One region of the Streptomyces sp. NPDC002788 genome, then DNA from elsewhere that is predicted to be linked to it. Evidence: riboswitches for the same ligand, from Rfam matches in the RefSeq annotation. Region 1 holds a riboswitch; each other region holds the start of a gene.
What was found. A riboswitch is a leader RNA that binds a small molecule or an ion and turns the genes downstream of it on or off. The one in region 1 is predicted to bind cyclic di-AMP.
Positions count from the first base shown of each region.

Region 2: another riboswitch for cyclic di-AMP. It lies ahead of ACWD1U_RS06675 (M23 family metallopeptidase); the one in region 1 lies ahead of ACWD1U_RS03160 (M23 family metallopeptidase).
Region 3: another riboswitch for cyclic di-AMP. It lies ahead of ACWD1U_RS29480 (transglycosylase SLT domain-containing protein); the one in region 1 lies ahead of ACWD1U_RS03160 (M23 family metallopeptidase).

Region 1 is NZ_JBSFVB010000001.1:725,016-735,390, reverse strand. It holds gene ACWD1U_RS03175 (DNA gyrase/topoisomerase IV subunit A) at 1-340, opposite strand, end outside; gene ACWD1U_RS03170 (M16 family metallopeptidase) at 704-2,074, shown strand; gene ACWD1U_RS03165 (M16 family metallopeptidase) at 2,071-3,459, shown strand; cyclic di-AMP (ydaO/yuaA leader) riboswitch at 3,663-3,827, shown strand; gene ACWD1U_RS03160 (M23 family metallopeptidase) at 3,840-4,607, shown strand; gene ACWD1U_RS03155 (GntR family transcriptional regulator) at 4,793-5,488, shown strand; gene ACWD1U_RS03150 (HPr family phosphocarrier protein) at 5,650-5,931, opposite strand; gene ACWD1U_RS03145 (bifunctional acetate--CoA ligase family protein/GNAT family N-acetyltransferase) at 6,109-8,931, shown strand; gene ACWD1U_RS03140 (DUF5998 family protein) at 8,983-9,570, shown strand; gene ACWD1U_RS03135 (alkaline phosphatase family protein) at 9,570-10,375, shown strand, end outside.
Region 2 is NZ_JBSFVB010000003.1:11,042-21,416, forward strand. It holds gene ACWD1U_RS06645 (asparagine synthase-related protein) at 1-654, opposite strand, end outside; gene ACWD1U_RS06650 (MFS transporter) at 1,445-2,869, shown strand; gene lhgO (L-2-hydroxyglutarate oxidase) at 3,006-4,202, shown strand; gene trmB (tRNA (guanosine(46)-N7)-methyltransferase TrmB) at 4,290-5,120, shown strand; gene ACWD1U_RS06665 (PrsW family intramembrane metalloprotease) at 5,180-6,508, shown strand; gene ACWD1U_RS06670 (aldo/keto reductase) at 6,588-7,532, opposite strand; gene ACWD1U_RS06675 (M23 family metallopeptidase) at 7,686-8,717, opposite strand; cyclic di-AMP (ydaO/yuaA leader) riboswitch at 8,729-8,885, opposite strand; tRNA gene ACWD1U_RS06680 (tRNA-Met) at 9,180-9,253, opposite strand; gene ACWD1U_RS06685 (dihydrofolate reductase family protein) at 9,378-10,375, opposite strand, start outside.
Region 3 is NZ_JBSFVB010000018.1:110,299-120,673, forward strand. It holds gene ACWD1U_RS29445 (glycosyltransferase) at 1-1,158, shown strand, start outside; gene ACWD1U_RS29450 (hypothetical protein) at 1,155-1,595, shown strand; gene ACWD1U_RS29455 (glycoside hydrolase family 26 protein) at 1,592-2,740, shown strand; gene ACWD1U_RS29460 (polysaccharide deacetylase family protein) at 2,745-3,500, opposite strand; gene ACWD1U_RS29465 (glycosyltransferase) at 3,644-4,975, opposite strand; gene ACWD1U_RS29470 (GNAT family N-acetyltransferase) at 4,996-6,066, opposite strand; gene ACWD1U_RS29475 (HAD family hydrolase) at 6,252-7,100, shown strand; gene ACWD1U_RS29480 (transglycosylase SLT domain-containing protein) at 7,064-7,852, opposite strand; cyclic di-AMP (ydaO/yuaA leader) riboswitch at 7,856-8,025, opposite strand; gene ACWD1U_RS29485 (polyprenyl synthetase family protein) at 8,537-9,547, shown strand; gene ACWD1U_RS29490 (LolA family protein) at 9,780-10,375, shown strand, end outside.

The DNA.
Region 1 (10,375 bases):
CCAGCGGGACCCGCATCGAGAAGGGCTGGGCCATGCGCACGAGGGCGTCGTAGATCGACGCGTCGCCGTGCGGGTGCAGCTTGCCCATCACCTCGCCGACGACACGGGCGCACTTGACGTACCCGCGCTCGGGGCGCAGGCCCATCTCGTTCATCTGGTAGACGATGCGGCGGTGCACCGGCTTGAGGCCGTCGCGGGCGTCCGGCAGGGCGCGGGAGTAGATGACCGAGTACGCGTACTCGAGGAAGGAGCCCTGCATCTCGTCGACGACGTCGATGTCGAGGATCCTCTCCTCGTACGAGTCGTCGGGCGGCGGGGTCTTCGTGCTGCGGCGGGCCATCGCTGCCGGCTCCTCCTGTTGCTGGTCGCTCGCCTACGGGGAATGCGTGTCGGTGACGGGACGCCGATCGTGCTCAGCCCATCGGGCCTCGGCGCGCTCGCCCTCTCGTCTCCGGCCGCCCCTGCGGCTCGCTCGTGCTGCTGCGATCCGGATCTGACGCCGACCATTGTGGACCGCCGCACTGACAACCGGGACCAGGACCCTTCCTCCGGCTGCCGCACCCCGTCCCACAGCTGTCCTCGAGTCTCGCTCTCGGCGTACCCCGACCGGGAACTTCACCAGCGCTTCGCGCGCTTGCATACAGTGGCAGGACCGGCAGGAATCCGCGGTCGGGAAGACCGCTCCGCGATCGAAGGGACGTACATGCCCATGGGTCACACGGCCACAGCCCAGGCAGGCTCCGGGGGCCTGACAGCGACCGAGCACCGCCTGGCCAACGGCCTGCGCGTGGTGCTCTCCGAGGACCATCTGACCCCGGTCGCGGCGGTGTGCCTCTGGTACGACGTCGGCTCGCGCCACGAGGTCAAGGGGCGTACGGGCCTGGCTCACCTTTTCGAGCACTTGATGTTCCAGGGATCCGGCCAGGTCAAGGGCAACGGCCACTTCGAGCTCGTCCAGGGCGCGGGTGGCTCGCTGAACGGCACGACCAGCTTCGAGCGGACCAACTACTTCGAGACCATGCCCGCCCACCAGCTGGAGCTCGCCCTCTGGCTGGAGGCCGACCGCATGGGCTCCCTGCTCACCGCCCTCGACGACGAGTCGATGGAGAACCAGCGCGACGTCGTCAAGAACGAGCGCCGCCAGCGATACGACAACGTCCCCTACGGCACCGCCTTCGAGAAGCTCACCGCCCTCGCCTACCCGGAGGGCCACCCCTACCACCACACCCCGATCGGCTCGATGGCCGACCTGGACGCGGCGACCCTGGAGGACGCGCGCGCGTTCTTCCGCACCTACTACGCGCCGAACAACGCCGTGCTGTCCGTGGTCGGCGACATCGACCCGGAGCAGACGCTGGCCTGGGTCGAGAGGTACTTCGGTTCCATCCCCGGTCACGACGGCAAGCCCGCGCCGCGTGACGGCTCGCTGCCGGAGACCATCGGCGAGCAGCTGCGTGAGGTCGTCGAGGAGGACGTCCCGGCGCGCGCCCTGATGGCCGCCTACCGGCTGCCGCAGGACGGCACGCGCGCGTGCGACGCGGCCGACCTGGCCCTCACCGTCCTCGGCGGCGGCGAGTCCTCCCGCCTCTACAACCGCCTGGTACGGCGCGACCGTACGGCCGTGGCGGCAGGCTTCGGCCTGCTGCGGCTCGCCGGGGCGCCCTCCCTGGGCTGGCTGGACGTGAAGACGTCCGGTGACGTCGAGGTGCCGGTCATCGAGGCCGCCATCGACGAGGAGCTCGCCCGGTTCGCCGAGGAGGGCCCCACCGCCGAGGAGATGGAGCGCGCCCAGGCCCAGTTGGAGCGCGAGTGGCTGGACCGCCTCGGCACGGTCGCGGGCCGCGCCGACGAACTGTGCCGGTACGCGGTGCTGTTCGGCGACCCGCAGCTCGCCCTGACGGCCGTCCAGCGCGTGCTGGAGGTCACGGCGGAGGAGGTCCAGGAGGTCGCCAAGGCCCGTCTGCGCCCGGACAACCGCGCGGTGCTCGTCTACGAGCCCGTCGCCGACGAGACCGACGATGCCGAGGACACCGCAGCCGCGGCCGGCGACGAGAACGAGGAGGCGGCCAAGTGACCGAGCTCACCACGATGGACTTCCACCCCCGGCCGCAGGCGGGCGAGGCCCGGCCCTGGGCCTTCCCGGCCCCCGAGCGCGGCACGCTCGGCAACGGACTGACACTGCTGCGCTGCCACCGCCCCGGCCAGCAGGTCGTCGCCGTGGAGGTGCTGCTGGACGCGCCCCTGGACGCCGAGCCGGCCGGCCTCGACGGCGTCGCCACGATCATGGCCCGGGCCTTCTCCGAGGGCACCGACAAGCACTCCGCCGAGGAGTTCGCCGCCGAGCTGGAGCGCGCCGGCGCCACCCTCGACGCGCACGCCGATCACCCCGGCGTCCGAATCAGCCTGGAGGTGCCGGCCTCCCGGCTCTCCAAGGGAGTCGGCCTGCTCGCCGACGCTCTCAGGGCGCCCGCGTTCGCGGACAGCGAGATCGAGCGGCTGGTCCGCAACCGCCTCGACGAGATCCCGCACGAGCTGGCCAACCCCTCGCGCCGCGCCGCCAAGGAGCTCTCCAAGGAGCTGTTCCCGGCGAGCTCGCGCATGTCGCGGCCACGGCAGGGCACCGAGGAGACGGTCGCCGCGATCGACTCCGCGGCCGTACGCGGCTTCTACGAGAAGCACGTCCGCCCCGCCACGGCCACCGCCGTGGTCGTCGGCGACCTCACCGGCATCGACCTCGATGCCCTGCTCGGCGACACGCTGGGCGCCTGGACGGGCTCCTCGGCCGAGCCGCGCCCGGTGCCGCCGGTGACCGCCGACGACACGGGCAGGGTCGTCATCGTGGACCGCCCGGGCGCCGTCCAGACGCAGCTGCTGATCGGCCGCATCGGCCCGGACCGGCACGACCGCGTGTGGCCCGCGCAGGTGCTCGGCACGTACTGCCTCGGTGGCACCCTCACCTCCCGCCTGGACCGCGTCCTGCGCGAGGAGAAGGGCTACACCTACGGGGTGCGCTCGTTCGCCCAGGTCCTCAGGTCCGCCCCGGACGGCACCGGTGCCTCGATGCTCGCCATCAGCGGTTCCGTGGACACCCCCAACACCGGCCCCGCGCTGCAGGACCTCTGGACGGTGCTGCGTACCCTCGCCGCCGAGGGCCTCACCGACGCCGAGCGGGACGTCGCCGTGCAGAACCTGGTCGGCGTGGCGCCTCTGAAGTACGAGACGGCGGCTGCCGTCGCGTCCACCCTGGCCGACCAGGTAGAGCAGCACCTGCCCGACGACTACCAGGCCACGCTGTACCGGCAGCTCGCCGCGACCGGCACCGTGGAGGCGACCGCGGCGGCCGTCAGCGCCTTCCCGGTGGACCGGCTGGTGACCGTCCTCGTGGGTGACGCGGCGCAGATCAAGGGCCCGGTCGAGGCCCTGGACATCGGCGAAGTCACGGTCGTCGCCGCCGAGTAGCGAGACGCGGGCGGCACGCGTACGGAGGGGCCCTGGTTGTCTCCTAAGGCACCAGGGCCCCTGTATGCCCGAATTGATACGGAGGTTGCCTGTCTGCCCTGTGGTATGCGCTACAAAAGCCGGGATTCGTTTGGGAATTGAAAGTGGACCCGTTTAGCGTCATCCGGGCTGTTCGTCAGGCAGTGCGCCGCACCCGCGGCACCGGACAGTCATCGCCGAGTCCCCGCACGGCGCGAGCCAGGGGAGCCGGGGACCCAACGCAGTCCCTGGGGTGAATCGGACGCCCGCGCGAACCGCGAGGGGGTCCGTAGGAGACCTTCCTGCTCCGAACCCGTCAGCTAACCCGGTAGGCGAGAGGGAAGGAAAGGACCAGCCACCACATGGCGTTCACACGCGCCACCGGGAAGCACCGTCGTCCCAGCCGGATCCAGCGCGGCACGGCCCGCGCGGCGGGCGTCGCGGCCCTCGCCACCACCGGCGTCCTCGGCACCGTGGCCGCCCCGGCCGCCTTCGCCGCCGAGCCCGCCCCGGAGCAGACCGGCCTCACCCCGGTCGTCACCATGGGCGACACCGTGGCCCAGCAGATCGACGCCCAGGCCGTCGCGCAGCAGCACGCGGCCGAGGAGGCCGCCGCCAAGAAGAAGGCCGAGGAGGCCGCCCGCAAGCGGGCCGAGGAGGCGGCCGAGAAGGCCCGCGAGGCCAAGGAGCGCGCCGCCCGCGAGGCCGAGCGCAAGCGTCTCAACAGCTTCCAGTCCCCCATCCCGGGCTCCTACGTCTCCACCGGTTACAAGTCGGGCGGCGCCATCTGGTCCTCCGGCAGCCACACCGGCATCGACTTCCACGCCGCCACCGGCACCTCCGTCCACGCGGTCGGCATGGGCACGGTCGTCGAGGCCGGCTGGGGCGGTTCCTACGGCAACCAGGTCGTGATCAAGATGAACGACGGGACGTACACCCAGTACGGCCACCTGTCGTCCATCGGCGTCTCGGTGGGCCAGCGGGTCACCCCGGGTCAGCAGATCGGCCTGTCCGGCGCGACCGGCAACGTCACCGGCCCGCATCTGCACTTCGAGGCCCGCACGAGTCCTGAGTACGGCTCCGACATGGACCCCGTCGCCTACCTCCGCTCGCACGGCGTGGACGTCTGACGGCACCTTTCGCTGTTCCCGAGGCCCCGGCTCCCCGAGCCGGGGCCTTTCGGTTCCCGGCGGCCCGCTGTCCAAAAAATATCCCTGGATTCCGGCCTGCCGTCGGAAATTCGGGCTCATTGCAATAGAGTCACGGAACACGCGTCACTCGTCGGCGTTTCACGGGGATTAAGCGGAGGTCGGTCATGCGTATTCCCGCGCACTCGGTGTGCACGGCCATCCGGGACGACATCGTCGCGGGTGTCCACGCACGCGGCAGCCGGCTCACCGAGGAACTCCTCGCACGCCGCTACGGCGTCTCGCGCGTACCGGTCCGGGAGGCCCTGCGCACCCTGGAGGCCGAGGGCTTCGTGGTGACCCGGCGGCACGCGGGCGCGTGCGTGGCCGAACCCACCGAGCAGGAGGCGTCCGACCTGCTGGAGATGCGCATGCTGCTGGAGCCGCTCGGCGCCGCGCGGGCCGCCCAGCGCCGCACCGAGGCCCATCTCAAGGTCCTGCGCGGTCTGGTCCGGATGGGTCAGGAGCGCGCCCGCCGGGGCAACAGCGACGACCTGCGCTCCCTGGGTGGCTGGTTCCACGAGACGCTCGCACAGGCCTCCGGCAGCCCCGCGCTGACCTCGATGCTCACGCAGCTCCGCCACAAGATCCTCTGGATGTACGCCGTCGATCCACCGGCGAGCCCGGTGGAGTCCTGGAGCGAGCACGGAGCGATCGTGGACGCGGTGGCGCGCGGGGACGGCGAGCGCGCGCGGGCGGTCACGGCGCTGCACGCCGAGCGCGCGACGGCCGCGCACCGCCTGCGGTTCGGCTCCGCCGGGGAGCGCACCGAGCGTGTGAGGAACTCGCAACATGCCGTAAACACGTCGAGTCTGCGGCATTAACACGAGAGCCGTATACAAAGAGCAGGAAATTGCGGGGGGCTATTTCTGCTGTCGTCATTTCGCGGGAGAGAAATTAGCCGCGTGGCGAGGAAATGGCGAAGGGCTCGCCCGATGAATTCGGACGAGCCCTCCCGTGTGCGCCGGAGCCGGCGCGAATGGACTCAGACGGTCTCGGGCAGTTCCTCGAGACCCTCGGAGACCAGCTTGGCCAGTCGGTCCAGGGCGGCGTCCGCGCCCTCGGCGTCGGAGGCGAGGACGATCTCCTCGCCGCCCTGGGCGCCCAGGCCCAGAACGGCCAGCATGGAGGCCGCGTTGACGGGGTTGCCGTCAGCCTTGGCGATCGTCACCGGGACGCCTGCGGCCGTGGCGGCTCGGACGAAGATGGAGGCGGGGCGGGCGTGGAGGCCCTCGGCCCAGCCGACGTTGACGCGGCGCTCAGCCATGTGTTGCTGCCCTTCGGTGTTCAGGGTTGTCTAGACCAGTTTCCCATACGTGAAGCCCACCCGGAGCGGTCCTGTCGTTCCACTCCGGGGTGCCGTCGGATCGCGGCCTCGACCCGACTGACGCCCTCCACAGACTGCCTCGCGCCGTTGTCAGGCGCTAGCCGTACTCTGGGGCCCATGCAGACCTCGCCGGACCGGCACGAGTATCCCGCCCACTGGGAGGCCGACGTGGTGCTGCGCGACGGTGGCACCGCGCGCATCCGGCCCATCACCGTCGATGACGCCGATCGCCTCGTCAGCTTCTACGAGCAGGTCTCCGACGAGTCGAAGTACTACCGCTTCTTCGCGCCGTACCCTCGCCTGTCCGCCAAGGACGTCCACCGCTTCACGCACCACGACTTTGTGGACCGGGTGGGACTCGCGGCCACGGTCGGCGGCGAGTTCATCGCCACCGTACGCTACGACCGGATCGGCGCGGACGGAACGCCCGCGTCCGCACCGGCCGACCAGGCCGAGGTCGCCTTCCTGGTCCAGGACGCCCACCAGGGCCGCGGGGTCGCCTCCGCCCTGCTCGAACACATCGGAGCCGTCGCCCGCGAGCGCGGCATCCGCCGCTTCGCCGCCGAGGTACTGCCCGCCAACAACAAAATGATCAAGGTGTTCACGGACGCCGGGTACACCCAGAAACGCAGCTTCGAGGACGGCGTCGTCCGTCTCGAGTTCGACCTGGAACCCACCGACCGCTCCCTCGCCGTGCAGTACGCGCGCGAACACCGCGCCGAGGCCCGCTCCGTGCAGCGGCTGCTCGCGCCCGGCTCGGTCGCCGTCATCGGCGCCGGGCGCACCTCGGGCGGCGTGGGCCGCAGTGTCCTCGGCAACATCCGCGACGCCGGGTTCACCGGCCGGCTGTACGCCGTGAACAAGGCCCTCCGCGAGGAGCAGAAGGAACTCGACGGCGTGCCCGCGCACCGCTCGGTGCGGGACATCGACGGCCCGGTCGACCTCGCGGTCGTCGCCGTACCGGCCGAAAACATCACCGAAGTCGTCACCGAGTGCGGCGAGCACGGTGTGCAGGGGCTCGTCGTGGTCTCCGCCGGCTACGCCGAGAGCGGCCCCGAGGGGCGCGAACGCCAGCGTGCGCTCGTACGGCACGCGCGCACGTACGGCATGCGCATCATCGGCCCCAACGCCTTCGGCGTCATCAACACCTCCCCCCGGGTGCGGCTCAACGCCTCCCTCGCCCCCGAGGTCCCCCGCCCGGGCCGGATCGGCCTGTTCGCCCAGTCCGGCGCCATCGGCATCGCCCTGCTGTCCCGGCTGCACCGGCGCGGCGGCGGCGTCACGGGCGTGAGCGGCGTCTCCACCTTCGTCTCCTCCGGCAACCGGGCCGACGTCTCCGGCAACGACGTCCTGCAGTACTGGTACGAGGACCCGGACACCGACGTCGTCCTCATGTACCTGGAGTCCATCGGCAACCCCCGCAAGTTCACCCGCCTCGCCCGCCGCACCGCCGCCGCGAAGCCACTGGTCGTCGTCCAGGGCGCCCGGCACGCCGCCGCCCCCCAGGGGCATGCCGTACGGGCGACCCGGCTGCCGCACGCGACCGTCTCGGCCCTGCTGCGGCAGGCCGGCGTCATCCGGGTCGACACCATCACCGAGCTGGTGGACGCCGGCCTGCTCCTCGCCCGCCAGCCGCTGCCCGCCGGCCCCCGGGTGGCGATCCTGGGCAACTCCGAGTCGCTCGGCCTGCTCACGTACGACGCGTGCCTCGCGGAGGGCCTCCGGCCGCACCTCCCGCAGGATCTGACCACAGCGGCGTCGGCGGCGGACTTCCACGCGGCCCTGTCGCGCGCGCTGGCCGACGACCGGTGCGACGCGGTGGTGGTCACCGCCATACCGGCGGTGGGGGAGCGGTCGGTCGCGGACGAGGCCCTCGCGCAGGCACTGCGCTCGGCGGCGGCCTCGGCTCCTGCCAAGCCGGTCCTGGTGGTGCACGTGGAGCTCGGCGGCCTGGCGGAGGCCCTGTCGGCGGCGGCGAGCACGGCGCCTCAGGCCGGGGCGGACCATCCTTCGCACAGCGCCCCTCGCCCGGCCTCCGCCGAACAGCGACTTCCCGCTGCCGAGGCCCCCGAAGGCACCCACCTCATCCCCGCCTACCCCGCAGCCGAGCGCGCCGTCCGCGCCCTCGCCCAGGCCGTCACCTACGCGCAGTGGCGGCGCGACGCCGCCGACCCCGGCAAGGTGCCCGAGTACGACGACATCGACGAGAAGGGCGCCGCCGCCCTGATCGAAGGCCTCCTCGCGCGCGGGCAGGGACTCACGCTCGGCACGGAGGAGACCTGCGACCTGCTCGGCCACTACGGCATCCAGGTCCACCGCGCCCTGCCGGCCCCGACCCCCGACGCCGCCGTCGAGGCCGCCCGCACCCTGGGCTACCCCGTGGCCCTCAAGGCCACCGCACCGCACCTCAGGCACCGCGCCGACCTGGGCGGCGTACGCCTCGACCTTGCCGACGAGGAGCAACTGCGCCGGTCGTACGCCGAGTTGACCGAACTGTTCGGCGCGGCGGAGGAACTGCGCCCCGTCGTGCAGCGCATGGCACCGCGCGGTGTGGACGTCGTCGTCCGGGCCGTCATCGATCCCGCGGCCGGCGCCGTGCTCTCCTTCGGGCTCGCCGGGGCCGCCTCCCAGCTGCTCGGGGACACGGCGCACCGGCTGATCCCGGTGACCGACCGCGAGGCGACCTCCCTGGTGCGGTCGATCCGCACCGCGCCCCTGCTGTTCGGCTGGCGCGGCTCCGCACCGGCCGACACCCGCGCCCTGGAGGAGCTGCTGCTGCGGGTGTCCCGGCTGGTGGACGACCACCCCGAGGTCGTCGCGGTCACCCTGGAACCGGTGGTCGTCGCCTCGCACGGCCTGAGCGTCCTGGGCGCCTCCGTCCGCCTCGCGCCGCCGCCCGCCCGCGACGACCTCGGCCCGCGGACACTCCCCGCGTACTGACAGGGGCCGAGCGGTGCCTCGCAGTCAGTGGACCCCCGTAGGATGGGCGTCATGGCCAAGACCAGTACGACGACCCAGGGGCTGCGGGCGGCGATCGAGCGCAGCGGCTACTACCCGGCCCTCGTGGCCGAGGCGGTGGAAGCCGCCGTGGGCGGCGAGCCCATCCGGTCGTACCTGGTCCACCAGGAGACGACGTTCGACCAGAACGAGGTGCGGCGGCATGTGACGGTGCTCGTCCTCACCGACAACCGCTTCATCGTCAGCCACACCGACGAGCAGGCCGCCGACAGCACCTCCCCGACGCCCTACGCCACGACGTCGACGGAGTCGGTGAAGATCGGCCGTATCTCGTCGATCGTGGTCAGCCGCGTGGTCGCCAACCCGGAGTCGTACCAGCCGGGCACGCTGCCCCGCGAGGTGGTCCTCACCATCGGCTGGGGCGCTGTCTCCCGCATCGACCTGGAGCCCGCCGCCTGCGGCGACCCCAATTGCGAGGCGGACCACGGCTACACCGGCAACTCGACGGCGGACGACCTCAGCCTGCGCGTCAGCGAGGCCGGGGACGGACCGGAGACCGTGCGCCAGGCACTCGCCTTCGCGCAGGCCCTCTCCGAGGCGACCGCGGACACCGGCCGCTGATGGCGCAGCCCAAGACGGCCTGGGACCCCCATCCCGAACCGCTCGCCGTCGCCTCCGCACCGGTCCCCGAGTACGGCGGCGGATCGCTCGCCGACCTCCTGCCGACCCTGGCCGCCGGCCTGGACGTGCCGGGCATGACCGCCACGATCCCCGAGCTGGCCCCCGCCGACCGGAACTGCGTCTTCCTGATCGACGGCCTCGGCTGGGAGCAGCTCAAGGCGCATCCCGAGCACGCGCCCTTCATGACGTCCCTGCTCGCCACCTCGCGCGGCGGCACCGGGCGCCCGCTCACCGCCGGCTACCCGGCGACCACGGCGACCTCCCTCGCCTCCGTCGGCACCGGCCTGCCGCCCGGCGCGCACGGCCTGCCCGGGTACACCGTGCGCAACCCGGACACCGGCGAGCTGATGAACCAGTTGCGCTGGCAGCCGTGGACCCCGCCCGGCGCCTGGCAGCCTTACCCGACGGTCTTCCAACTGGCGCACGCGGCGGGCGTGCACGCCGCGCAGGTGTCGTCCCCGACCTTCGAGAACACCCCGCTGACCCGGGTCGCGCTCAGCGGCGGAACATTCCTCGGGCGGCTGACCGGCGAGGACCGTATGGACCTGGCCGCCGAGCAACTGGCCGCGGGCGACCGCTCCCTGGTGTACACGTACTTCGCCGAGGTCGACGGCGCCGGCCACCGCTTCGGCGTCGACTCCGACGCCTGGCGCGGCCAGCTCATGTACGCCGACCGCCTGGTCCAGCGCCTGGCCGAGCAACTGCCCCCGCGCAGCGCGCTCTACGTCACCGCCGACCACGGCAT
Region 2 (10,375 bases), on a different contig from region 1:
GTCGACCGCGCTGTCGGGATCGGCCGGAGGGGCCGCCACCGCCAGCGAGGCGACCGGCTCGTACCCGGCGATCTCCCGAGCCCCGGCGCGCAGGATGAGGGCATGCCCCGGCGGAATGCGCTTCACGCCGTCGTACGGCGTGGAGTCGTGCAGCGCGGCGGGCACGTCGGGGGCGGCCAGCAGCGCGGCGAGATGCCCGAAGTCGAGGTTGGCCTCGATGAGGTCGGCCAGCGGCAGCGCGGCCGTGGCGTACGCCGTCCCGCCGGCCCAGGGCGTGTGGAACACCGGCCGCGCGCCCGCCAGGTCACCGCAGACGGTGACCCGCCTGCCGACCTGAACGATCGCGGTGTAGCTGCCCGGCCAGGCGGTCAGATGCCGAAGTGCCCCGCCGCGCGCGGCGAACAGAGCGACCCGGAGTTGCTCGTCGGTGGCGCCGCAGATACCGAGCACGGCGATCCGGGTCCGGTCGTCGGCCTTCACGACCCGGACCTCGTCGGGGCGCCAGTCGCCGACCGCCCACAGCGGATCCGGGTCGCCCCACAGGAGTTGGGACCCCACCGGGTGCAGAGTCTCGCCGTCGTTCCCGGTGGCCCCCGCCGATCCGGAAGCGACGGCTCCCGCGGCGGTGCTGCTCCATCCCACCAACCACCGCATCGCCGCCTCCACAGGCTGTGGACAACCAGTGCACCGTACGAACCGGTTCACCATGCTGCCATGAAGGAAGCGCTCCAGAGGGTGCCCGCGCCGCTTGCGCTCCGCCGAATGCGCCCCGGCGGAGCCGCCCCCGCGGTGGGGAACACCCCGAACACCCGCGCGCCACACGCGAGTCGGGTGAAAGGGTGAGCGGAGAAGAGGGTGACGCAGGCGGAAGCGAAGAAGAGTCCGGCCAAGACGCAAGACACGTCGGCGACATGTCTGCGGTACGACTGCGACGCGAATGCGCCCCCGATACGCGCCCCAATCGCGCCCGACACGCCCTCAAGTACCGTGGTCGGAGCCCTGATGCCCCTCGACCGGCGGGGTCGATTTTCAGCCAAATCGCCGTCGGGTGGGCAGCATCGAACACTCTCCGTACAGGCCTCGAGCCCTGTCACCCGGTCGCGCAGTCCGGGAGACGGAGCACGCCTCCCGGACCGTTCCGCCGCCCGCGGGGATGAAGGCGGCGGTGTCCCCCAGCCCACTGGATCCAGTACAGCGGGCCGACCCACGCGAAAACCATGGAATCGCTCCCGTGATGGCCGGAGAAGAGCGCACGGCCGGGCGCACGGCCACACAGTGGGAGCACGTCGCAACTGCCCGTATCTGAACCGCACTTCAGTACGGACCACAATCCCGCCAACCGGAAGAATGCCCCTTAACGCTTGGGATGCGGCGAACTACGCTGGGTTTACGAATGCCGCACGGTTATGCCAGCGCGGCAGCCGTCTGTGTCGAGGGGTGACGCATGTCCAGGGAGCAACGCGGGCCGAACGAAAAACTCGGCGCCGTTCTCGCCCTCGCGGGAATCAGCAACGCAGGCCTCGCGCGGCGCGTCAACGATCTTGGCGCCCAGCGAGGACTGACGCTTCGCTATGACAAGACGTCGGTGGCGCGCTGGGTGTCGAAGGGCATGGTGCCGCAGGGTGCGGCGCCGCACCTCATCGCCGCCGCCATCGGCCAGAAGCTCGGCCGTCCGGTGCCGTTGCACGAGATCGGCCTGGCGGACGCGGACCCCGCGCCCGAGGTCGGTCTCGCCTTTCCGCGCGATGTCGGCCAGGCGGTGAAGTCCGCGACCGAGCTGTACCGCCTCGACCTCGCCGGCCGCCGCGCCGGGTCTGGCGGCATCTGGCAGTCGCTGGCCGGATCGTTCGCAGTGAGCGCATACGCAACGCCGGCCTCGCGATGGCTGATAACCCCGGCCGACAGTTCGGTGGCGCGGGACGTGGGCCCCGGTGAGGGATCCGGCGCGCCGCTCAAAGTCGGCCACAGCGATGTGCAGAAGCTGCGGGAGGCCGCCGAGGACGCGCGACGCTGGGACTCCAAGTACGGCGGCGGCGACTGGCGTTCGTCGATGGTTCCCGAGTGCTTGAGGGTGGAGGCCGCCCCTCTGCTGCTCGGCTCCTACTCCGACGAGGTCGGCCGGGCGTTGTTCGGCGCCTCCGCCGAACTCACCCGCCTCGCAGGCTGGATGGCCTTCGACACCGGCCAGCAGGAAGCGGCCCAGCGCTACTACATCCAGGCCCTGCGCCTGGCCCGAGCGGCGGCGGACGTCCCCCTCGGGGGCTACGTCCTGGCCTCCATGTCCCTCCAGGCCACCTACCGCGGCTTCGGCGACGAGGGCGTGGACCTCGCGCAGGCCGCCCTGGAACGCAACCGCGGCCTCGCCACGGCCCGCACCATGAGCTTCTTCCGCCTCGTCGAGGCACGTGCCCACGCCCGCGCGGGTGACGCCCAGGCGGCCGGCGGCGCCCTGAAGGCTGCCGAGAGCTGGCTGGAGCGGGCCCGCCCCGGCGACCACGACCCGAGCTGGCTCGGCTTCTACTCCTACGACCGTTTCTGCGCCGACGCGGCCGAGTGCTACCGCGACCTCAAGGCACCCCGCCAGGTCCGCCGCTTCACCGAGCAGGCCCTGTCGAAGCCGACGGAGGAGTTCGTCCGCTCGCACGGCCTGCGCCTGGTCGTCTCCGCGGTCGCCGAACTGGAGTCGGGGAACCTGGACGCGGCGTGCGAGCAGGGGGTCCGGGCCGTGGAGGTCGCGGGGCGCATCTCGTCCGCCCGCACGACGGAGTACGTGAAGGATCTTCTGCACCGGCTGGAGCCGTACGGCGACGAACCGCGGGTGGTGGAGCTTCGTGAGCGTGCACGGCCGCTGCTGATGACTCCCGCGTGAGCGTCCGCCGAGTTGCGGTGATCCTGAGTCCCGGTTGATCTACGGCTGACCACGGCCGTCGGGTGCGATGCCCGTCCCGGCGTTTGAACGCGCTGTCAGTGGCGCAGTGCACTATCGGTAGTGGGAGGTGGTGCTCGTGCGGCCCGCATACGACTGTGACGTACTGGTGATCGGCGGCGGGATCGTCGGTCTGTCCACGGCGTACGCGATCACACGCGCCGCACCGGGCACACGTGTCACCGTCCTGGAGAAGGAACCGGGCCCGGCCCGCCACCAGACCGGTCGCAACAGCGGCGTCATCCACAGCGGCATCTACTACCGCCCCGGCTCCCTCAAGGCGCGCTACGCGGTGCGGGGCGCGGCCGAGATGGTCAAGTTCTGCTCCGAGTACGGCATCCCGCACGCGGTCACCGGCAAGCTGATCGTCGCGACCGACCGCGCGGAGCTGCCCCGCCTGCACGCACTCGTGCAGCGCGGCCGGGAGAACGGCATTCCGGTCCGGGAACTGGGCGGGCCCCAGATCGCCCGGTACGAGCCGGAGGTGCGGGGCCTCGCCGCGATACACGTCGGCACGACCGGCATCTGCGACTTCGTCGCGGTAGCACGTCAGCTGGCGCACGGCTCGGGGGCGGAGATCCGCTACGGCACGAGGGTCGTCCGCGTCGACCGCCGCCCCGAGCGGGGTGTCGCGGTACTCACGGCCGCGGGGGACGTCGTACGCGGGCGGGTCCTCGTGAACTGCGCGGGTCTGCAGTGCGACGAGATCGCGCGACTGACCGGGGACGACCCGGACATGCGGATCGTGCCGTTCCGGGGCGAGTACTACGAGCTGGCGCGGCCGGAGCTGGTGCGCGGACTGGTCTACCCCGTCCCCGATCCGGCGTTCCCCTTCCTCGGGGTGCATCTCACACGCGGGATCGACGGCGGAGTCCACATCGGGCCCAACGCCGTGCCGGCGCTTGCTCGCGAGGGGTACGGGTGGGGCACGGTCCGGTTGCGCGAGCTGGGATCCACCCTGACCTGGCCCGGCTCGTGGCGGATCGCGCGCCGGCACTGGCGCTACGGGGCCGGGGAGCTGCGCCGGTCGCTGTCCAAGGGGGCGTTCACGGAGGCGGTGCGCAAGTTGCTGCCCGGGGTGTCCGAGGACGACCTGGTCCCGACGGCGGCGGGCGTGCGAGCACAGGCGGTCCTGCGAGACGGCACGCTGGTGGACGACTTCCTGATCCGCGAGGGCGCCCGCACGGTGCACGTCCTCAACGCACCGTCCCCTGCGGCTACGGCGTCGTTGCCGATCGGGCGCGAGGTGGCACGGAGGGCGTTGAGCGCACTGTGAGCGCACGGCGGCAGGCGCAAGCGCGCACCCCCACCGGACCGGGCACAGGCCGCCCCAAGCCCGCCACCCCGTAAAATCGGCCTCACTGTGTCTGACTCCGCGAACACCCCCGAAACCCCGCACCCCGACACCCCCGGCGCCTCCGACCGGCCCACCCGGGTCGAGGGAGAGCCGCGCTTTCCCGACGGGCCGAAGGCCGATCCCGCCGGGTCGCACTTCGAGCGGCGGATCCGGAGTTTCCAACCGCGGCGGAGCCGGGTGACCGCCGGCCAGGCGGACGCCCTGCAGCGTCTGTGGCCCAAGTGGGGCCTCGACATCGACGGCCGGGCCCTCGACCTCCCCGACCTGTTCGGCAACGACAACCCCGTCGTCCTGGAGATCGGCTTCGGCATGGGCGAGGCCACCGCCCAGATGGCCGCCGCCGACCCCGCCACCAACATCCTCGCGGTCGACGTCCACACCCCCGGCCAGGGCAACCTGCTCAATCTCGCCGACCGCAACGGCCTGTCCAACCTCCGCGTGGGCAACGGCGACGCGATCATCCTGCTCCGCGAGATGCTCGCCCCGGACTCCCTCGACGGCCTCCGCGTCTACTTCCCCGACCCCTGGCCCAAGAAGCGGCACCACAAGCGCAGGCTCATCCAGCCCGACTTCCTGACCCTGGCCGCCACCCGCCTCAGGCCCGGGGCGCTCGTGCACTGCGCCACCGACTGGGAACCGTACGCCGAACAGATGCTCGACGTACTCACGGCACACCCCGACTTCGAGAACACGCAGGCGGACGGCGGTTTCGCGCCGCGTCCCGACTTCCGGCCCCTGACCCGTTTCGAGGGCCAGGGACTGGACAAGGGACATGTCGTGAACGACCTGCTCTTCCGGCGCGTACAACACGCGGACCAACCCCCCACCGGCGCCTGACCGCACCCGGCACATCCCCCGCCCGCGGACAGCGCCACCCCGTCGTTAGGGTCAACGCCTTGGCCACCTGCCCCACACACCCCTATCCCAGCGGTCCCCCTGACGGCACCCCCGTCGGCGGCTCGCTGCGGCACGCACACTGGTGGCAGCGGCCCTGGGTGCGTTACGGCGCCCCCACCACGCTCCTCGCGATCTCCGGCCTGGTCATCCTCGCCCTGGTCCGCGAAGAGACCGGCACGGAAGGGTTCCTGGTCGGGCTGGGCCTGGCCGTCCTCCCGGTCCCCCTGCTCATAGCCTCGTTCCGCTGGCTGGACCGGGTCGAACCGGGCCCCTGGCGGAACCTGCTGTTCTGCTTCGCCTGGGGGGCCTGCGCGGCGGCGTTGATCGCGATCGTCGCCAACAGCTTCGCGACGCGATGGATAGCGACGGCGACCGCGGACCCGTCCAGCGCGGACACGCTCGGCGCGACGGTGATAGCCCCCGTGGTCGAGGAGTCGGCCAAGGCGGCAGCCGTCCTGCTGGTCTTCCTCTTCCGCCGCCGCGACTTCACCGGCATCGTCGACGGAGTCGTCATAGCCGGCGTCACGGCCACCGGCTTCGCGTTCACGGAGAACATCCTCTACCTGGGCACCGCCTTCGGCACCGACCAGCTCACCGGCCACACCGGAATCGCCTCCGTCACGGCGGCGACCTTCTTCGTGCGCATCGTCATGTCGCCGTTCGCGCACCCGCTGTTCACCGTCCTCACCGGCATCGGCTTCGGCATCTCCGCGCTCTCGGCGGACCGCCAGCGCATCCGCCGCGTGGTGTTCCCACTGTCCGGACTCCTGCTCGCGATGGGCATGCACGCGATGTGGAACGGCTCGTCGGCCTTCGGCGAGTACGGCTTTTTCGCCGTGTACGCGGCGTTCATGGTGCCCATCTTCGGGCTGCTGACGTGGCTGGTGATCTGGACCCGGCAACGGGAGCTGAGGACCGTACGGGAGGAGCTGCCCGCGTACGCCGTGGCCGGTTGGCTGACCCCGGCGGAGCCGTACGCGCTGGGCTCGATGCGGGCCCGTCGGATAGCCCGCCAGTACGCACGCCGTCACGCGGGGAAGGCGGCGGCACGGGAGGTGGCCCGGTACGAGGCGTACGCGACGTCCCTCGCGTTCCTCCGGCACCGGGCCCGCCGCGGCCGCGCCGGGGCCGACTTCGCCGTACGGGAGCGCGAACTGCTCCACGCACTGTGGCGGCGCCGGGAGGCGGCCCGCCCCGCGCTGGACCACGCGGCGCGGATCACGGCCCCTCCGGTCCCGGTGACGGCCCCGCCCTGGCCGGTGTACGGGGTGTACGGGTACGGCCATCGGCCGACGCCGTACCCCGCGTACAACCCCTACCGGTCGTAGCCCCGAGAAGCCCGGCCCGTAAGCCCGACCCGAACAACGACCGGGACCCCGAGCCCCCAGACCTCAGGCCCTCATGCCCTCAGGCCGAAGCCGCCGTAAGACGCCCGACCTCTGCCTCCGTCAAGGTCAGCTCCCCGACCCCCACCAGCGCGGGCAACTGCTCCACCGTCCGCGCGGAGGCGATCGGCGCCGCCACGGTCGGCTGGGCGGCGAGCCAGGCCAGTGCCACCGTCGCCACGGGGACGTCATGCGCCTCGGCGATCTCGTCGAGCGCGCCGAGCACCCGCCGCCCCCGCTCGGTCTCCAGGTGCTTGGCCGCGCCCCCGGCCCGCACGCTCTCGACGGTCGTACCGGGCCGGTACTTGCCGGTGAGAAAGCCGGACGCGAGCGCGTAGTACGGAACGGCCGCGAGGCCGCTCCGCTCGGCGAGGTCCTGGAGTTCGCCCTCGTAGGTGTCGCGGGACACCAGGTTGTAGTGGGGTTGGAGGGCCACGTACCGGGCGAGCCCCTCACGGTCGGAGAACTCCAGGGACGCCCGCAGCCGCTCCGCGGAGATGTTGGAGGCGGCGATGTGGCGCACCTTGCCGGCCTTCACGAGTGCGTCGAGGGCACCGATGATCTCCTCGACCGGCACGTCGGGCTGGTCGAAGTGGGTGTAGTAGAGGTCGATGTAGTCGGTGCGCAGGCGCCGCAGGGAGGCGTCGGCGGCGGCCTCGATGTTCGCGGCGGACAGCCCCCGGAACTCGGGGTGCTGGCTGACCTTCGTGGCGACGACGACCTCGGAGCGGTTGCCGCGCGCTTCGAGCCACGTGCCGAGCAGGGTCTCGGACTCGCCGCCCCGGTTGCCGTCGGCCCAGGCCGAGTAGACGTCGGCGGTGTCGACGAAGTTGCCACCGGCGGCGGTGTACGCGTCGAGGACGGCGAAGGACTGCGCTTCGTCGGCGGTCCAGCCGAAGACGTTGCCGCCGAGGGCGAGCGGGAAGACCTCGAGGTCGGAAGAGCCGAGCTTGCGAAGAGACGTCATACCGTGCGTCAACGAACGTGAGGGAATGCCTCATTCCGCAGCGGACGCAAAGCTCCCGCAAACCCCTTTGGACACACCCGAGTACGGAAACCGGCGGCCCTGACGTCGGGGGGCGTCGTCAGGGCCGCCGGTGCTCCGACGGGCGGTGTCCGCTTACGGGTTCAGGCCCTTGCCCTGCAGCCACGCCCTCGGGTCGATGCCGCTCGAGGATCCACCGGAGTGGACTTCGAGGTGGAGGTGGGCCCCGGTGACGTTGCCGGTGGCGCCCACGCGGCCGATGACGTCACCGGTGCTGACCTTCTGGCCGACGCTGACGCCGATGGACGACTGGTGCGCGTACCAGATCTCCGTGCCGTCATCGAGGGTGAGGACGGTCTTGTAGCCGTACGAGCCGTTCCAGCCGGCCTCGGTGATGGTGCCGCTGTGCACCGCCTTGATCGGCGTGCCGGTGGGAGCGGCGAAGTCGAGGCCGGTGTGGTAGCCGGAGGACCAGTAGGCGCCGGCCTGACCGAAGGACGAGGTGATGGTGTAGGAGGAGGTCGGCAGCGTGTACTGCTTGGCGAGGGCGGCGAGCCGCTCGGCCTCGGCCTTCTTCCTGGCCTCCTCCTCCGCCTTCTTCTTGGCTTCGGCGGCCTTGGCCTTGGCCTCCTTCTCCGCCTTGGCCACAGCTTCCTGGGCCGCCTTCTCGGCGGCGGCCGCGGCTTGCTGCGCGGCCTTGCTCTCCACCTGGTCCTGCTGGTGCTCGACCTGGGCCATGATCCGGGCGCGCAGCGCCTCGCCCGCGCCGTCGGCTCCCTGGTCGGTCTCCGCGGCGGCGGTGCCGAGGCTGCTGAGCGGGGTGGCGGAGCCTTGGGGGGTGTCGTCGTCCGAGATGAGGGAACCCACCGAGGGAAGGTCCGGGACGGAGATCGACACCGGCGGCTTGCCGGTCTGGGCGCTGGCCATACCGCCCGCGCCCACGGCGGCGATGACGCCGACGCCGAGGACGGTGGAGCTGCGGGCGAGTCCTCCGCCGCGCTGCTTGGTGACACGATGCCGGCCACGGACGGGGCGGATGGACTCCGCGGTGGGGTTCCACTCCTGGAACGGGCCCTCGTCGGTGCGCTGACGGCCGTAGCCGAACGTCTCGGTGTCGCGCTGGTCCGTCGCGAACGGGGCCTCGGGGGCAGGCCGGTTGGACGCCACGTGGGCGTACTCCTTTCCTTCCTTCTCGCCTACCGGGTTAGCTGACGGGTTCGGAGCAGGAAGGTCTCCTACGCGCGTATACCGACCGTGCTTCCACGGCGGCATCCGCTCGATTCACCCCAAGTGGTGGTTCCCCGGTTCCCTTTCGGGATTCGGCGCGTGCGCACGGAGCCGCCTTCTGTGACGGCTGGGACGACCGCGCTGCGTTATCGAACGTTAATAGACGGACGGTGGGTATTCCAGCGCTTCCGCTTGATCATTAACCTTTTTCGTGCGGACTTACCTGCCACGACCGTAGTAAATCGGGCGAGTTGACCGCCTCGCAAGTGACTCATGAGTTTTGATGGTTCGTCAGTTGTTATGCGGAGCGGGGCGATTCGCTCACTGGCCGTAACGACGCGTCCGGGCACGGGAATGCACCGAGGGCCGGAACCCTTTCGGATTCCGGCCCTCGGCCTTCAGTAGCGGGGACAGGATTTGAACCTGCGACCTCTGGGTTATGAGCCCAGCGAGCTACCGAGCTGCTCCACCCCGCGTCGTTGTGACTCCAGTGTACGCCATCCGCGGGACAGCTCGTGCACACCGGCTCCTCGGCCGCCCGGGTCGCCCGCGCGACGAGGTCTCCCACGCGGTGAACAGCCCGTCGGCGCCGGGGTCCGGTCAGTGCAGCAGGTGCCGGTTCGGCGCCTTGGCCCGCTCCTCCTGCTCCGGCAGGACGACGACCTCGGCTCCCCCGGCGGCCAGGACACCGCTGCCGTCGGCCCCGGCCACGAAGGTGTCCGGCTCACGCCAGGCCGTGACGACGCGTCGTACGCCCGCGTCGAGGATCAGCCGGGCGCAGGGTGCGGGACGGGAGGCGCGGCGGGCGCAGGGCTCCAGGCTGCTGTAGACGGTCGCGCCGGTGAGCCTCGGGTCGGCCGGGTCGAGCTTGGCCAGGGCCGCCTCCTCGGCGTGCACGACCGGATCGCCGCCCTCGCGGGAGTGGCCGCGGGCCAGTTCGGTGCCGTCGGCCGCGACCACCACCGCACCCACGCTGAACGCCGTGTCCGACGGCGGACACCGCTCCGCCAGTGCGCAGGCGACGGCCAGCCAGTGGTGGTCGGCGGCGACCGGGAGCGGTCCGGTGCCCGGGGCGGTCGGTTCGTAGCGCATGAGGACGACGTCCTCGATCCGCCGCGTCTCCAGCAGCCGGAGCCGGCCGGACTGGTAGCCGCCGGGTCCGAAGAGGCGGGGCGCCCCGGGGTCGCCCACGAACAGCGGGGCGAGGACCAGCTGGAGTTCGTCGGCGAGGCCCTGAGTGAGGAGCTGGGTGTGGATCAGGCCGCCGCCCTCGACCATGAGCCGCCGTACGCCCCGCACGTCGTGCAGGTGGGTGAGGAGCCGGCGCCAGTCGAGGTCGGGGCCGAGGGGGACGATGTCGGTGGCGAGGCCGAGGGCACGGGCGCGTTCGGCGCCCTCGTCGGTCGTGTAGAGGACCGTCTCGCCGCCGGTGTGCCAGAACCGGGCGTCCGGGTCGAGGTCGCCGGAGCCGCTGACGGTGACCTTGAGGGGGTACTCGGGCTTGCCGGCGGTCGTGCGGGCGGCGCGCCGCTCGGCGGAGTTGACCAGGAGCTGGGGGTTGTCGGCGCGGAGGGTGCCGGCGCCGACCAGGATCGCGT
Region 3 (10,375 bases), on a different contig from region 1:
GTGGGCGTCCTGGCCGTCGTGCTGCGCCGCTTCGGCCGGTCCGCCGTGCGGCGCGGGAGCCCGCGGCAGGCCGTGTGGACGGTGGTGATCACCGTCATGATCGCGGCCATCGTCATCTCCCACCAGCTCACCCCGGGCATGCTGGTCGTCTGCCTGCTCGCCCTGAGCCTGAGCAGCCGCTACCGCGACTGGGTCCCTGTGGTCACCACCGTCGTGATCTTCCTTGCCTGGTGCCTCACGGCCGCGCTGCCCTTCCTGTCCGCCGCGATGCCGGACATGATCCGCTCCCTCGGCGACGTCGGCGCGAACGTCGAGACCGGCTACGGCGCCACCCCGACCGGCACCGGAGCCATCGCGACCTCCTGGGCGGCCAGGCTGCTGTCCGGCTCCGTCCTGCTGCTCGCGGCGTTCGGTGTACTGCGCCAGCGGGTGCTGCGCCACCGGGCCCGGCCGCTGCTGCTGGTCGCGGCGGCGCCGCTGCCGATGTTCGCGGCGAGCAGTTACGGCAGCGAGATGATCTTTCGGGTGCTGCTGTTCATGCTGCCCGGCGCCGCGTTCTTCGCCGCCGCGGCGGTCCTGCCCGAGGTGCGCACCCTGGCCGCCGACGCCGCCGTGCAGGAGGCGGGCGGCCGGCGGTCCGCCCCGTCCGAAATCCGCCGACCGGGGATCGGCACAGCAATCCCACTGGCCGCCCTGCTCGTCGGAACCCTGGCGTTCGTCCCGGCCTACTCCGGCAAGGACCGGATCAACTACTTCCCGCCGCAGGAGGTGTCCCTCGTACGGCAGCTCTTCGACCAGGCGCCCGACGGCTCCCTCGTCGTCGCCGCCAACCGCAACTACCCGCTGGCGTACGACTCCTACGGGAGCGTCGACCACTACTGGTTCCTCGACGACGGCCGCAGTCATGTCGACCGGATCGTCGACGAGCCCGCGGTCACCCTCGCCGCTGACATGGCCGGAGTGGAGCGGCCGGCCCTGGCCTACTTCCTGCTCACCCAGGGGCAGTTCGCCAACTCCGAGATGAACGGACAGCTCACGAAGGCGCAGCTGGACCGCATCCAACGGTCCGTCGCGGCTTCACCACGGTTCGAGCTCGTGGCCGAGAACAGCGCCGGATGGCTCTACGTACTGAAGCAGTCGGGAGGAGCGGCGCGATGACACCGCAGGAACTCGTGGTCCGGATGCTGCCCCCGTTCGGCGGCTGGCTGGCGCTCGCCGCGCTCGCCCTGCCCGGCGGATCGCCGCTGCGCGGCGCCGCGGTCGTGCTCTTCCTGGCGGCGGGCCCGGGCGCCGCCGCGGTCAGAGTCTGCGCACCCGCCCTGGGGGCGCGGCCCGCCGAAGGGCCCGTCGAGCGCCGCGACCCGGACTTCGCCCGCCACTCCGACGTGTTGGAACGGCTGATGCTGACGCTGTTCCTGAGCATCGGCGCCGTGATGCTCGTCGCGACCGTGCTGATCGCCACGCACACCTTCAGCGCGCAGCGGGTGCTGCTGACGCTGACTCTGCTGACCACACTCGCCGCGTTCTGTCCGCCGCTGCGCGCCTCCCCGCCGGCGGGGACCACGCCGAGGACACCGAAGGGTTCCGCTCCGTGAGGTTCAACCGTCCCCACCGTTCCGTTCGCCACGACCCGGCCACGGCCGGGCAGCACCGCAGGAGGCCCCCCGGAGAGCGCCGGGCCGCCGGCCCGCTCGCATCGAGCCGGCGCCGTCTGCTGATCGCGTCCGCCACGGTCGTCAGCGCGGTCCTGGTCGCCGGACTCGCCCTCCGGGACTCCTCCTCCGGACCGGACCCGGGAGCCGCCGGCTCCCAGGCGGACTGCCGCCCCACGGAACTCCTGGAACCGCCCTGCGGCGCCTGGTTCGGCGCGTTCGTGCCGCATGAGCGGGACGACCTGCCGGAGAAGGTCCGCGCCTACGAGAAGCGCGTGGGCCGCGAACTCGACATCGTGTACACGTACCACGACATGTCCCTGCCCGAGGGCACCCGCCGCGAGGGCCGGCTGCTCACTCCCGAGGAGCAGAAGGTCGGCGAGGACCACCTGCTGCTGCTGTCCTGGGAGAGCAAGTGGTGGGGCGGCACGAAGAAGCAGCAGCCGACGTGGAAGCAGATCGCGGCCGGCGAGCTGGACGAGAAGGTCATCGACGTCCAGGCCCGGCGCGTCAAGGACTACGGCAAGAAGGTGTTCCTCTCCTTCGATCTGGAGATGGACACGCGCACCCCGGCCAACGGCACCCCGGCCGAGTTCGTCCAGGCGTACCGGCACATCCACGACCGGTTCCGCGAACTGGGCGTCGACAACGTGGTGTGGACGTGGATCACCACCGGGTACCTCGACCACGCCGACGAGATCAAGAAGATGTATCCCGGCGATGAGTACGTCGACTGGATCGGCTACAACCAGTACAACTACTACCGCTGTCACGACGCGGGCTGGCTGACCTTCGCGCAGACCCAGAAGGCCACGCACGACTGGATCCGGAAGAACATCTCCGACGACAAGCCGCTGATGCTCTCCGAGTTCGGCACCGCCGCGGACTCGTCCCGCCCGCAGCGGCAGGCCGAGTGGTACGCGCAGGTACCCGGGGTGCTGAAGAGCCTGGAGGGCGTCAAGGCCGCCCTCCAGTGGAACCACCGCGACCCCGGACCGCACTGCGATCTCGCGCTGGCGAACGACGCGGCCTGGGACAGCCTGCGCAAGGCGGTCGCCGACCCGTATCTCAACCAACCGCTGAAATGACCCCTCAGCCCGCGAACTCGGGCCCGTGCACCCTGGCGCGGGCCCGCCGGTACCACCGCCACGCGATCGTCTTCGGCCCGTCCCGGTACGGCGCGACCCGGGCGCCCGCCCCCGCCAGCCAGCCCTCCACGTCGGCGACGGTGTGGGTGCGCCGGACGATGAGCCGGGCGATGCGGTAGCGCTCGTCGCGGTCGGAGCTGAGCGCGTGCCGTACGGCCGTCGCCGTCTCGTAGCCCGCCCGGGCCGACATGGCCCGCACCCGCGGGCTGTTGTAGCCGTGCGGATAGGCGAGATGCCGTACCTCGTGCCCGAGGGCGTCCTCCAGCACCGCCTTGGACGTGCGCAGTTCGTACGCCAGGTCCCTCGCGGACAGCGTGTCGAGCTGGGCGTGTGTGACCGTGTGGCTGCCGATCTCCATGCCGGAACGTTCCAGCTCCGCCGCTCGGTCCAGGGTCATCATCGGGGCGGGCGGCAGCAGGCTGCGGCCGCCCGGGGCGATGGCGCCGGTGGTGAGATACGCGGTGGCGGGCAGGGAACGCTCGGCCAGTGCCTCGGCGGTGGGGCCGGGCAGATCGGCGAACCCGTCGTCGAAGGTGAGCAGCACCGGCCGGGGCGGCAAGGGCACCCGCCCGGCCAGGTGGTCGGCGATCGCGCTGATCGTGACGGGTGTACGGCCGCTGCGGACCACGGCGTCGAGATGCGCGGCGAACTGCTTCGGCGTCACCGTGAACTCGGCGATCCAATCGGGCGGATCGTCCATCACCGAGTGGTACAGGAAGACCGGAATGGCCGGGGAGCCGACCGCGTTCGGCGGCGCTATCGGCCCCTCACCGTCCTGCGCACCCCGTTCCGACCGGCCTCTGCCGTCCCCCTGCCCCTCACCCCGCGTACGCGCCGAGGTCCTCATCTCGCCCCCTCACCCCGCGCGCGCAGCGCCCGCCGCGCCCGCAGATAGCCGACAGGCCCGTACAACATCCCTCTGCGCTGCAACCGTGACAGCCGCCGCGGCCACGGATGCGTCCGCACGTCGTGATCCCCCGGCGCCCCGCCGCCCGCGGCCCCCTCCGCCGCGCGTACGGCCGTCAGCGCGCGGGCGTGGGCCAGGCCCCGCGGCAGCCGCGCGAGGAACGCCGGCAGCAGAGCGGGCCGGTTCACCAGCACCGCGGTGAGATAGGCGGTGAGCCCCGCGCCGTAGCCGTACGCCTGGGTCTCCAGGTCCCGCCAGGCCTCCCGGTGGTGGTGCCAGACCAGGGCGTGGGGCGTGTAGCGCAGCCGGTGGCCCTGGGCCAGGACGCGGACGAAGCCGTAGAGGTCGTCGCCGCCCCGGGCGGCCGTCCCGGCACCGGTGGCCGGGTCGAAACCGCCGACCTCGCGCAGCACCGCCGTCCGGAACGCCATGTTGGCGCCGGAGCCGAACCGCCCCGCCGTGAACGGGAACAGCGGCTCGTCGCCCGGCGGTTCCGCCGGGTCGTACGTCCTTGGAGTGAAGCCTTTCGCGAACCCGCCGTGGCTCTCCAGCAGCACCTGGGCCGGGGTGGTGAGCCGCGCGGGCAGGATCAGGCCGGTGCTGCAGCCGAGCCGGGCGTCGGCGGTGAAGGGCGCGGTCAGCTCCGTCAGCCAGCGCGGGTCGGCGACCACGTCGTCGTCCGTGAAGGCGACCACCTCTCCGCGCACGGCGGCCAGCCCCGCGTTGTGCGCGCCTGCGAGCCCCGGAACCGGCTCGCACACGTAGCGCACGCGCTCGGCGTACTTCCGCTCGATCAGCTCCCGCGTCTCGCTCGTCACGGGCGCGTTGTCGACGACGACGATCTCGAACCGCGGATGGTCCTGCGCCAGCAGCGAGTCCAGCGCCCGGGCCAGCTGCCCGGCCCGCTCCCGGGTGGCCACCACGACACTCGTGTACGGCAGTTCACCGGGTGCGTCGGGTGCGTCGGGTGCGTCGGGTGCGTCGGGTGCGTCGGGTGCGTCGGCGAGGGCCGGCGCACACTCCGCCCGCGCCCGACTCGCCAGCACGGCCTTCGCGTCCGCCCCCTCTGGTACCCGCCCCAGCAGCGTACCCACGGGCCGGCCGCCCCTCCTGACCAGCACGAACACCTCGCCGGGCGCCACCGGCGGACTCCCCGGACCCGGTCTGAGCACCGCCTCCTCACCGTCGAGGTCCAGCTCGGCGACCTGTACCGCCCCGATGTCCAGGAACCGCCGTATCTCCTCCTGCGCACGTGCCGATCGAGACATGCGCCCTCCCCCCACTCGTGTCAGGTACGGCGCAGCCGGGCCGCGCCCTTCAGGGTCCGCGCGGCCAGCGACGCGAGCCGCGGCCGGCTGCGGACGAAACTGTGTGCGCGGCGCGCCGGCTCGCGGCTCAGGCAGTGCAGCGCCGCACCCGCCCCCGGGCGCGTCACCGCGCCCTCGTACACGGGCAGTTCGCCCGTCTTCAGCGCGTCCTTGTACTCGGCGGTGCCCCGCCCCAGATCGAGCATGCCGATGCCGTCGGCGGCCGCTGCCTCGGCCATGCGCAGGTGCAGCACCAGACCCGGCGAGAACTTCGCGAACTCCGGGTCGTACGCCGGGAACCAGCAGGCCAGGACGGAGGCCGAGCGCAGCCCGAAGTGCGCGGCGACCGGCCGCTCGCCGGCGTACAGCACGGACAGCGTGCCGCTGCACTCCGGTGCCCTGGTCCTGGCCAGCTGCCCGACGAGCCGGGTGATCCACTCCTGGGCGAACCGGTCCCGGCGACCCGTCCTGCGGTACTGCGCCGACTTCCACTCCATGAGCGTGCGCAGTGCGGCCGGGTCGCGTTCGTCGAACACGAATCGCAGGTCGCCGGCCTGCCGGCCCAGCCTGCGTTCCTTGGCCAGCGTCGTCTTGAGGAACTTCGGCGACTGGGCGCGCAGCACCGACTCGTACGTCTCGTAGCCCTTCTGCACGTCGATGACGAACGTGGCGTGCTCCTCGGCCGCGTACCGGACGAACAGCCGCTGCCCGGCCTCCAGATTGTCGAAGACGAAGCTCGACACCGAGCAGGCACGCAGCAGTTCGCCGGTCTCCAGCACCAGGCCCGGCCGCAGGATCGCGCCCTGCGCGTCCGAGACGCCGAGCCCGATCGCCCGGCCCTGGCCCAACGGGCCCCGCTCATGGGGCAGGAAGCCGACCGGCTCCAGTCCGTCGTAGACCACCGCGACCCGGGCCCGCGGCCTCACCCGGCCGACGGCCTCGGTGAACTCCGGTTCCATGAAAGGGTTGCGCGGTGCCGCCGAGGCGGCGCGCAGTGCGCGCCAGCGCTCCCTTTCCCCCTCGCCGAGCTCACCGGGCCCAGCCACGCGAATGCGCCCACTGCTCAACCTGACCCCCCGATCAAGTCCCCCCTGGACACATGGAAGGTACCGCCCGAGACGGCCCGACGGGTAGGTAGCGGAGCATGTTGTTGCCAACTGGTGCAGAGGCCTTCAACCGGGCAATCGGCGTCGGCCGCCGGTGAAACGACGGGGCGCGCTGTCCGTATTCTCTGATCATGGCCGCACCCCTCGCATATTCACTCATCGCCACCGACCTGGACGGGACGCTGCTGCGCGGCGACGACACCCTCTCCGACCGGTCTCTCGCCGCGCTCGCGCGGGTGGCGGGCGCCGGCGCCCAGCACCTGGTGGTGACGGGCCGGCCGGCACCGAGAGTGCGGCCGCTGCTGGACGACCTCCGGTGCACGGGACTCGCGGTGTGCGGTCAGGGCGCGCAGGTGTACGACGCCGGCGCGGACCGGCTGCTGTGGTCCATCACCTTGGACCGGGAGCTGGCGGAGACCGCCCTCGGCAAGATCGAGGCCGAGGTGGGGCAGGTGTACGCGGCGGTCGACCAGGACGGGGTCGACGGGCTCACGCTGATCGAACCGGGCTACCTCATGCCGCACCCGACCCTGCCCGCCGTACGCGTCGACCGGCGCGACCAGCTGTGGGGCGAGCCCATCAGCAAGGTGTTGCTGCGCCACCCCTACCTGTCCGACGACGAGTTGGCGGCGACGGCCCGCTCGGTGGTCGGCTCGCTGGCCACGGTGACGATGTCCGGTCCCGGCACGGTCGAACTCCAGCCGTGCGGTGTCACCAAGGCGACGGGCCTGGCGCTGGCCGCCGAGCACCTGGGGCTGCGGCCGGCGGACACCATCGCCTTCGGTGACATGCCCAATGACATCCCGATGTTCGACTGGGCCGCCCACGCCGTCGCGATGGCCAACGCCCATCCCGAACTCAAGGCCGTGGCCGACGAGGTCACCCTGTCGAACGAGGACGACGGCATCGCCGTCGTCCTCGAGCGACTGCTGGACGGGGCGGCTCAGTACGGGCCGTTGACGTTGTCGATCGAGCCGTAGCGGTCGGCCGCGTAGTTGCAGGCCGCCGTGATGTTGGCGACCGGGTCGTACGGGTCGAAGGGGGTGCCGGGCACGTGGTACGCGGCGAAGGTCGGGTCGATGACCTGGAGCAGACCCTTGGACGGGGTGCCCTTGGCGGCGTTGGAGTCCCAGTTGTTGATCGCCAGGGGGTTGCCGGACGACTCGCGCATGATGTTGCGGTAGATGCCGTCGTACGACCCCGGGATCCCGTTCCGCGCCATGATGTCCAGCGACTCGCGGATCCAGCCGTCGAGGTTGTCGGCGTAGGTCTTGGCGGAGGCGGGGGTGGCCTGGGTGACGCCCCCGGCGGGCTTCGCGGCCGGCTTGGCGGGGGCGGACGACTTCGACTTGGTCGCCTTCTTCTCCGTGACGGCCGCCTTCGTCGTCTTCACCTTCAGCTCGAGGCCCGGGTGGATCAGCTTCGGGTTGTCGCCGACGGCGGCGCGGTTGTCCTTGTAGAGCTGCTTCCAGCCGCCCGATACGTCGTACTTGTCCGCGATGCCGTAGAGCGAGTCGCCCTTGGCCACGGTGTACGTGAGGGACTTGGCGGGCTGGGCCGCCTGCGGCACGGACTGTGCGACGGTGGCGGGCGCGCTCTGGGGCTCGACGGCGCTCGCGTGCGTCGCACCGAGGAGCGGGAGGGTCAGTGCCGCTCCGCCGGTGCCGACGGCGACGACACCACGGGTGAGCGGGTTCCTTCTGGGGTGACGGTGCTTACCTCGTCCGGGCATGGCGATGTTCCTCTCCGGCGCCTGCGAGGTGAGCTGTCGGGTTCGGGCCGGGAGGTGCCCGGCCGCGTACGGCGCTGTATGCCGTGCGCGGCTTCACCCCGAGCCGTGCCGCTGTGCGGACCGGCGACTTACCTGGGTCCCCCGCTCCTGCCCTGCGTGAGTGAGTCGGTTGATGTGGGGTGTCCGGGCGGTGGCAGGATTCGGCGTCCGCCGGACAGGGCGGGAACGTATGCGAGAGCACATGTCGGGAACAAGCACCGAAGTCACATATGACGCTTGTTGACCTTGGTCGGGGGGAATGGGCCGCTTGATCCTTTGCGGAAGGGAAGGCTCAACTCGCATGGGCGGGAAGGGGGTACGGGCGGATGCCGGGGTGGCGTGCGAAACGTCGGGCGTGATTCAACTCACTGATCACGAATCTCTGGGGCAATGTCCGCCTATAGGAATTCGCTTATCCATCAAGGCAAATCGTGCATAGTCCGTTACTTCCTGGTAAGTCGATAAATGTCTGCTCTTATGAGCTGATCGAAAACATGGCGCTCCTGATCGGATACCACCCGGCCTGTAACCACGGGCGCTGACAGTGATCGAAACGTGACCGGATACGCTGACTCGAGTGAGGGCAGCGACCTATCGACAATCCGCGTAATCATCCGGCAGACACCAGCAGACAGGAGACCCCTCGTGACCGACGTCGGGCCGTTCGGGCTGAGCGTGCGGGACCAGGCTCTGGAAGCCGATGTCCAGGCCGGACTGACGGCTGTCGAGGAAGGCTTGCTCGAGGCCACCAAGAGTGAGGTGCCCTTCATCACGGAGGCCGCCCAGCATCTGGTGCGGGCCGGCGGCAAGCGGTTCCGGCCGCTGCTCGTGATGCTCTCCGCCCAGTTCGGTGACCGGCACGCCCCCGGGATCGTGCCCTCTGCCGTCGTCGTGGAGCTGACCCACCTCGCCACGCTGTACCACGACGACGTGATGGACGAGGCCGCCGTGCGCCGCGGCGTCGCGAGCGCGAACGCCCGCTGGGGCAACTCCGTCGCGGTCCTCACCGGCGACTTCCTCTTCGCCCGCGCCTCGCACATCCTGGCCGACCTCGGCCCGGAGGCCGTGCGGGTGCAGGCGGAGGCGTTCGAGCGACTGGTGACCGGTCAGATCCTGGAGACGGCCGGGCCGCAGGACGGCCGCGACCCCGTCGAGCACTACCTGGACGTGCTGGGCGGCAAGACCGGCTCGCTGGTCGCCGTGTCGTGCCGGTTCGGCGCGATGATGTCCGGCGCCGACGACACGGTCGTGGACGTGCTGACCCAGTACGGCGAGCGGCTCGGCGTCGCCTTCCAGCTCGCGGACGACGTCCTGGACATCGCCTCCGACTCCCACGAGTCCGGCAAGACCCCCGGCACCGACCTGCGCGAGGGCATCCCCACGCTGCCGGTGCTGCGGCTGCGCGAGCGGGCGGCCCGGCTCGGCCTCGCCGAGGACGTCGCCCTGTGCGAGCTGCTGGACTCCGACCTCACCGACGACGCCCGGCACGCCGAGGCCCTGCGCCTGCTGCGGGCCCACCCGGCGCTGGAGCAGGCCCGGCGGGACACCGTCCGCTACGCCCAGGACGCCCGCTCGGCGCTGGCGCCCCTGCCGGAGTGCGCCGCCAGGACGGCGCTGCTGGAGCTGTGTGACGCGGTGGTGCACCGGGCCGGCTGAGCACGTCCTGCCCGCACGACCCCTACGGGTCGGGGGAGAAGCCGCCCCTCCGTGTCATACCCCAGCAGTACGCGGAGTTGAGTCCGGGGTCTGACGTATCTCCCTGGCCGATTTGGTCAGATGGAAACCACGGAAAACACCACTCCTCACCTGTTCGGGTGAGAATGGCGGCTCAGGGACGAGTGCGTGGACGACACGGACAGCCGCCGCCGACCACGGAGGTAGGGCACACATGGCACCGTACGCATCCGACGACAGCACGACCGGCGGGGAGGGCGACGAGCAGCGCTCCGGGCGGCGCAAAGCCGCGCGGTACATCGTCCCGGTCACGGTCATGGGGGTGGCGGCCGCGACGATCGGCCTGGTCCCCGCACTGGCCGACTCCGGCGACCCCGACCTCCCGAAGATCACCGCACAGCAGCTCATCGAGAAGATCGCGAAGTCGGACGTCGAGCAGCTGTCCGGCACGGTGAAGATCAGCACCGACCTCGGTCTGCCGAACCTCGGCGGCCTGGAGTCCGGCCTGATGTCCGGCGCCGCGGGCCGGGGTGAGGGCGGCTCGTCCGCCGACCCGACGGCCAAGCTCACGGAACTGGCCTCCGGCACGCACACCTTGCGCGTCGCCGCCGACGGCCCGGACCGGCAGAAGCTGTCGCTGCTGGAGAACGCCGCCGAGTACAGCGTCATCCACAACGGCAAGGACGTCTGGGGCTACGACAGCAAGTCCAACGAGGTCTACCACGGCACCGTCTCCGAGAGCCCGAAGCGCGACAGGGCCCAGCCTCCTGCCATGCCGAAGGACTTCGCGGAGGAGGCCCTCAAGGCCGT